DNA from 3 places in the Metabacillus sp. 113a genome. Region 3 is predicted to be linked to each of the others. Evidence: a T-box and tRNA genes for the amino acid it is inferred to sense, from the RefSeq annotation. Region 3 holds a T-box; the other regions hold tRNA genes.
What was found. A T-box is a leader RNA that pairs with one kind of tRNA and senses whether it is charged. The one in region 3 lies ahead of tyrS (tyrosine--tRNA ligase), so its partner is inferred to be a tRNA-Tyr.
Positions count from the first base shown of each region.

Region 1: it encodes a tRNA-Tyr, which carries the amino acid that the T-box ahead of tyrS (tyrosine--tRNA ligase) is inferred to sense. The anticodon was not compared.
Region 2: it encodes a tRNA-Tyr, which carries the amino acid that the T-box ahead of tyrS (tyrosine--tRNA ligase) is inferred to sense. The anticodon was not compared.

Region 1 covers NZ_JBNILJ010000025.1:22,579-24,821, forward strand. Annotated here, with positions in the region: gene ACQCVE_RS18990 (DUF6241 domain-containing protein) at 1-74, opposite strand, end outside; tRNA gene ACQCVE_RS18995 (tRNA-Leu) at 539-619, opposite strand; tRNA gene ACQCVE_RS19000 (tRNA-Cys) at 628-701, opposite strand; tRNA gene ACQCVE_RS19005 (tRNA-Gly) at 710-784, opposite strand; tRNA gene ACQCVE_RS19010 (tRNA-Gln) at 847-921, opposite strand; tRNA gene ACQCVE_RS19015 (tRNA-His) at 984-1,059, opposite strand; tRNA gene ACQCVE_RS19020 (tRNA-Trp) at 1,078-1,151, opposite strand; tRNA gene ACQCVE_RS19025 (tRNA-Tyr) at 1,157-1,240, opposite strand; tRNA gene ACQCVE_RS19030 (tRNA-Thr) at 1,257-1,329, opposite strand; tRNA gene ACQCVE_RS19035 (tRNA-Phe) at 1,350-1,425, opposite strand; tRNA gene ACQCVE_RS19040 (tRNA-Asp) at 1,502-1,578, opposite strand; tRNA gene ACQCVE_RS19045 (tRNA-Met) at 1,583-1,659, opposite strand; tRNA gene ACQCVE_RS19050 (tRNA-Val) at 1,816-1,891, opposite strand.
Region 2 covers NZ_JBNILJ010000029.1:14,608-16,850, forward strand. Annotated here, with positions in the region: gene rocF (arginase) at 1-463, opposite strand, end outside; tRNA gene ACQCVE_RS19435 (tRNA-Ala) at 629-704, opposite strand; tRNA gene ACQCVE_RS19440 (tRNA-Gly) at 715-789, opposite strand; tRNA gene ACQCVE_RS19445 (tRNA-Leu) at 821-902, opposite strand; tRNA gene ACQCVE_RS19450 (tRNA-Lys) at 918-993, opposite strand; tRNA gene ACQCVE_RS19455 (tRNA-Gln) at 997-1,071, opposite strand; tRNA gene ACQCVE_RS19460 (tRNA-Tyr) at 1,141-1,224, opposite strand; tRNA gene ACQCVE_RS19465 (tRNA-Thr) at 1,242-1,314, opposite strand; tRNA gene ACQCVE_RS19470 (tRNA-Val) at 1,347-1,422, opposite strand; tRNA gene ACQCVE_RS19475 (tRNA-Glu) at 1,992-2,066, opposite strand; tRNA gene ACQCVE_RS19480 (tRNA-Thr) at 2,081-2,153, opposite strand; tRNA gene ACQCVE_RS19485 (tRNA-Asn) at 2,155-2,229, opposite strand; rRNA gene rrf (5S ribosomal RNA) at 2,238-2,243, opposite strand, start outside.
Region 3 covers NZ_JBNILJ010000003.1:222,704-224,946, forward strand. Annotated here, with positions in the region: gene tyrS (tyrosine--tRNA ligase) at 102-1,361, opposite strand; T-box leader at 1,417-1,641, opposite strand; gene ACQCVE_RS07330 (transglycosylase domain-containing protein) at 1,763-2,243, shown strand, end outside.

The DNA.
Region 1 (2,243 bases), on a different contig from region 3:
ATGTAATAAATAATAAGTGCAACGCTTCCAGCAATAGCAAGGGATCCAACCCATATAACCTGACTTTTTTTCATTTGAGACACCCATCTTCCATAGTAGAATTCAATGTAATTGGTAATGAAGCATAGAAATGAATAAAGTGGTCAGCCTCATTACAGCATTCCATAATATTGGAACAATTATAGTATTCAATGCATTACCCAGATACCCTTTTAGAGATTTACTATTAGTTGGGAGATCCAATATGATATGGCAATTACTTAGGGGGGAGTTTGCGGAAAATCTGAATTATTTAAAAAACAAAGACATAAAACAGATTCAAAAAAATTTATCCCTCTTACAGGAAATTTTTTAAACCTTTTATCTGAAGATGACCAAAAAAGTTTGATGAATAACCAGCATGTATTATGGATTCACACATTTTAAAGATATTCAGTATAGTCCGGACCACACGAAAAAACCGTTCCCCACACTGTGAGAAACGGTTGATATTTCGGTAGTATTCACGTTTGTTTACAGATTAATAAACTGAAAATGATACCGGTGGCCGGGGTCGAACCGGCACTCCAGAGGAACACGATTTTGAGTCGTGCGCGTCTGCCAATTCCGCCACACCGGCATACTGTTTGGAGGCGGCACCCGGATTCGAACCGGGGGTAAAGGAGTTGCAGTCCTCTGCCTTTCCTCTTGGCTATGCCGCCAAACATTATGGAGCGGAAGACGGGATTCGAACCCGCGACCCCCACCTTGGCAAGGTGGTGTTCTACCACTGAACTACTTCCGCCTTATTGTTCCCTGTATGTCATTCTATGCAAAAGGATTTAAAACTTTCCTGAAAAGAAAAAATGGCTGGGCTAGCTGGATTCGAACCAACGCATGACGGAGTCAAAGTCCGTTGCCTTACCGCTTGGCTATAGCCCACCTATGTATGTACTCACGATGCAGATTTATTATACAGCAGCCAATATTCAAATACAAAAATATGGGGCGACTGATGGGAATCGAACCCACGAATGTCGGAACCACAATCCGATGCGTTAACCACTTCGCCACAACCGCCACATTATCAAATTATATTGGCAGGGGCAGTAGGAATCGAACCCACACCGGAGGTTTTGGAGACCTCTGTTCTACCGTTAAACTATGCCCCTATAAATGGTGGAGGGGGGCAGATTCGAACTGCCGAACCCTAAGGAGCGGATTTACAGTCCGCCGCGTTTAGCCACTTCGCTACCCCTCCACTACAGTGAAGACAGTGCCGGCAAGAGGACTTGAACCCCCAACCTACTGATTACAAGTCAGTTGCTCTACCAATTGAGCTACACCGGCATAATTATATTAGTTATAAATGGTGGCTTGGGACGGAATCGAACCGCCGACACATGGATTTTCAGTCCATTGCTCTACCGACTGAGCTACCAAGCCATTTTTGGCCTTTCACTAAGCTTCTCGCTTATTGAAACCCTCTTACATTTTACTTAGGTTTGATTAAAAAATCAAATGGCGGTCCGGACGGGACTCGAACCCGCGACCTCCTGCGTGACAGGCAGGCATTCTAACCAACTGAACTACCGGACCATTTTGGTTGCGGGGACAGGATTTGAACCTGCGACCTTCGGGTTATGAGCCCGACGAGCTACCAGACTGCTCCACCCCGCGATAATAAAAAGTATTAAGTTTAGCTATGCTCATTGCCTGTAGACTGTCCTCGCCTCGGGAAGCAAATGCATGAAGCGTCTCGGCGAGTACAACTCGATGCCTATTCGTGGAAGCTGCGCTCGTTGCTCCACCCCGCGATAATAAAATAAATAATTATGGTGGAGGATGACGGGATCGAACCGCCGACCCTCTGCTTGTAAGGCAGATGCTCTCCCAGCTGAGCTAATCCTCCATATAGTTTCGGCTTGCGATGAGCGGCGCATTGCGTTGTCGCTTTCAGTCGTTCGCATCCTCACGCACTCATGTGCGCTCCGGGGCTCTCTCCTTCGGCTCCTAGCACTGCTTGCTCCTCTCAACCCTCTTACTTTCACTTTGTTGGGTGATGGTTTCGGCTTGCGATGAGCGGCGCATTGCGTTGTCGCTTTCAGTCGTTCGCATCCTCACGCACTCATGTGCGCTCCGGGGCTCTCTCCTTCGGCTCCTAGCACTGCTTGCACCTCCCAACCCTCTTACTTTCACTTTGTTGGGTGATGGTTTCGGCTTGCGATGAGCGGCGCATTGCGCTTCTATTCTAGCCGTTCACT
Region 2 (2,243 bases), on a different contig from region 3:
CTTCATCCCCAATTCCAAGGCTTGCAGCCAGAGGCATGCCATGAATGTTTCCTGAAGGAGACGTATCCGCTGTATTTAAATCTCCATGAGCGTCATACCAGATAACGCCCAGATTTTGATAATTTTTTGCTAAGCCGGCCAGGGTCCCAATGGCAATGCTATGGTCACCGCCAAGGACCAAAGGAAACGACCCTGCTTTAATTGTTTCATCAACCTTTGATGCTAAAAGCTCACTTGCTTCTGATACCGCTTTCAAATTTTTCAAATTATATAGAGGTTCTTCCAATTCTTTTTCCCGTTTCCCAATGTTGATATCTCCACTGTCTTCGATGATATAGTGAAGGTGCTCAAGCCTTTCCGTAATCCCCGCATAGCGGATCGCGCTCGGACCCATGTCAACACCCCGGCGGGTCTGACCTAAATCCATCGGCACCCCGATAATATTGATTTTCTTTGCAGCCATGTGGTTTCCTCCTTTTCCCTCTGTGCTTCTATTCTACCTAGAAGGAGGCAGGTGACTCAACTCGACAATTTCATGTATAAAAATACAGATAATTCAAACTAAAACTGTAAAAGAAAACACAAAAAAAGCCTTACACCAAGTGGAAGACATTAATGGTTAAAGTATTGGTGGAGCCTAGCGGGATCGAACCGCTGACCTCCTGCGTGCAAGGCAGGCGCTCTCCCAGCTGAGCTAAGGCCCCCTAAGGGTAATGGAGCGGAAGACGGGATTCGAACCCGCGACCCCCACCTTGGCAAGGTGGTGTTCTACCACTGAACTACTTCCGCTAGTTCAAAAGGCAGGTCTCCGGAAAATAAATGCGGGTGAAGGGAGTCGAACCCCCACGCCCGAAGGCGCCAGATCCTAAGTCTGGTGCGTCTGCCAATTCCGCCACACCCGCATACAAAAATAAAAATGGTGAGCCATGAAGGACTCGAACCTTCGACCCTCTGATTAAAAGTCAGATGCTCTACCGACTGAGCTAATGGCTCGGATGGCTGGGCTAGCTGGATTCGAACCAACGCATGACGGAGTCAAAGTCCGTTGCCTTACCGCTTGGCTATAGCCCAATAATTTAGATACTCATCCTATCTTAACATGTCCAAACCATGAGGTTTTAAACCTGTCATGAAGAAAAATGGTGGAGGGGGGCAGATTCGAACTGCCGAACCCTAAGGAGCGGATTTACAGTCCGCCGCGTTTAGCCACTTCGCTACCCCTCCGTATGATTGAAAGACAGTGCCGGCAAGAGGACTTGAACCCCCAACCTACTGATTACAAGTCAGTTGCTCTACCAATTGAGCTACACCGGCGCAAATTAAAAAACAGCAAACAAAATATAGAATGGTGGAGGATGACGGGATCGAACCGCCGACCCTCTGCTTGTAAGGCAGATGCTCTCCCAGCTGAGCTAATCCTCCATATAGTTTCGGCTTGTGATGAGCGGCGCATTGCGTTGTCGCTTTCAGTCGTTCGCATCCTCACGCACTCATGTGCGCTCCGGGGCTCTCTCCTTCGGCTCCTAGCACTGCTTGCTCCTCCCAACCCTCTTACTTTCACTTTGTTGGGTGGTGGTTTCGGCTTGTGATGAGCGGCGCATTGCGTTGTCGTCTTCACTCGTTCACATCCTCATGCACGAATGTGCACTCCGGTGTTCACTCCTACGACTCCTAGCACTGCTTGCTCCTCCCAACCCTCTTACGTTCACTTTGTTGGGTGGTGATTTCGGCTTGCGATGAGCGGCGCATTGCGTTGTCGCTTTCAGTCGTTCGCATCCTCACGCACTCATGTGCGCTCCGGGGCTCTCTCCTTCGGCTCCTAGCACTGCTTGCTCCTCCCAACCCTCTTACTTTCACTTTGTTGGGTGGTGGTTTCGGCTTGTGATGAGCGGCGCATTGCGTTGTCGTCTTCACTCGTTCACATCCTCATGCACGAATGTGCACTCCGGTGTTCACTCCTTCAACTTCCGCATAGCTTGTCCGTATGTAAATGGTGACCCGTACGGGATTCGAACCCGTGTTACCGCCGTGAAAGGGCGGTGTCTTAACCGCTTGACCAACGGGCCGCATACATTAAGTAAGCTTCCAACCGGGCTCGAACCGGTGACCTCTTCCTTACCATGGAAGCACTCTACCTACTGAGCTATGGAAGCATGGCTCCGCAGGCAGGACTCGAACCTGCGACCGATCGGTTAACAGCCGATAGCTCTACCACTGAGCTACTGCGGAACAATATAACCTGG
Region 3 (2,243 bases):
TCGAACTCCTCCAGCAGAAGTTTTTTTCTTCCAGACCAGTCCGGTTGGTTCCCATACTAAAAAGGCTGATCCCGCAGCAAAGCGGAACCAGCCTTTTCAGTCTAGAATTGGATCATTGTATATTTCTTCTTCCCTCTTCGGATAATCGTAAATTCGTCATCTATCCTGTCCTCAGCCTGCAGAACGTAATCAAGCTCCTGTTTTCGTTCTCCGTTTATATAAACAGCACCGTTGGTAATATCCTCCCGTGCCTGTCTTTTCGAAGGAGAAATGCCGGCTTCCACGAGCAGTTCGACCAGACCGGTCTCCTTGCTGCTTGCCTGATGAGCAGGTACATCCTTAAAGCCCTGTTTGATTTCCTCTCCGCTTAATGCTTTAATGTCCCCGCTGAACAAAGCCTTAGAGATACGGATGGATTGATTGAGCGCTTCCTCTCCGTGTACCATTGCAGTTACTTCCTCGGCCAGGCGTTTCTGAGCCGTTCTCTTCTCCGGAGCTTCCTGTACTTCCTTCTCAAGAGTATTGATTTCTTCATGGGACAGGAAAGTGAAGTATTTTAAGTATTTTACTACATCCCGGTCATCTGCATTAATCCAGAATTGGTAGAACTCATAAGGGGAAGTTTTTTCGCGGTCAAGCCACACCGCTCCGCCCTCCGTTTTCCCGAATTTCGTTCCATCCGCCTTTGTTACGAGCGGAATGGTCAGTCCGAATGCTTTTGCATCCCCATCGGTTTTACGGATCAGTTCAAGACCTGCTGTGATGTTTCCCCATTGGTCACTTCCGCCAATTTGAAGCTTGCAGCCTTCGTTTTGGTATAGGTTAAGGAAATCGTAGGATTGAAGAATCATGTAGCTGAATTCTGTGAAAGAAATACCGGATTCGATTCTTGTTTTCACAGAATCCTTTGCCAGCATGTAATTCACACCGAAATATTTGCCTACATCCCGCAGGAATTCAATAATGTCCATTTTTCCAAGCCAGTCGAAATTGTTAGCAAGGACAGCCGGATTTTTTTCAGCTTTAAAATCAAGGAATCTGGATAGCTGATCTTTGATCCGATGTGACCAGAGCTGAACGATGTCTTCCGTATTGAGTGTTCTTTCTGCTTTTTTCCCGCTTGGATCTCCAATCAGGCCCGTACCGCCTCCAACCAGCGCTATTGGATGATGTCCTGCCTCCTGAAATCTTTTTAATGTAAGAATGGGAAGCATATGGCCGATGTGCAGGCTGTCCGCAGTCGGATCGAATCCAGAGTACAGCTTGATGGATTCTTTATTCAATGCCTCTTCCAATCCGGCTTCATCTGTTATCTGGCTTATAAGCCCTCTAAATGTTAAATCCTGCAATAAATTGTTCATGGTTATACTCCTTTGCCTTTTGATAGAAAATAAAAAAGCCCCTTCATTTTAAAAATGAAGGGACGAATCACGTCGCGGTACCACCCTACTTAAGAATGGTTCACTAAACAGCCATTCTTCGCTTTAACAGATAACGGCCGGGGCCGTCTTCCGCTGCATAATGCAGCTTCAGATGCTCATGGATTGTAATTCACAGCCTGTTTGTGTGCTGATTCTCACCGGCCATCAGCTCTCTGCTACAGGGAAACAGCTGTTACTGTCATCCAATCGTCGCTCACTATTCATATATTGATTTTTACCACATTCAATACCTTCATGTCAAATTCAATTTTCCGACAATAGATTCCAATTTTCAGTTAATTTTATGATATACTATCTATGCTTCAGGGGGGAGGATTATAATGGAAAAATGGATAAAGAAATTAATTGGGGATTCTTCTACACGCCCTCTTTTGGTAAAAAAACTTAGAATCGCCTACGGTGTTATGTGGAATATAGCCTTAATAGCCATTATTGCATGCAGTTCATTCGTTGTGTTTGCCGGCAGTGCAGGTGCAGGCTATTTTGCTTCCCTTGTAAAAAACGAAGAAATACTGAGTTACGATGAAATGAAAAAAGATATTTATAATTATGAAGAAACAACGGAAGTATATTTTGACAACCAGGAGCTGATCGGCAAACTCCGTTCCGATTTGTCCAGAACAAAAGTAGCGCTTGATGAAGTATCTCCGCATTTGATAAATGCCATCATTTCTACAGAAGATGAATTTTTCTATGAGCATGACGGGGTTGTTCCGAAAGCCATTTTCAGAGCCCTTTTTCAGGAATTTACGAATGCCCCCACACAAAGTGGAGGAAGCACTCTGACCCAGCAGCTAATTA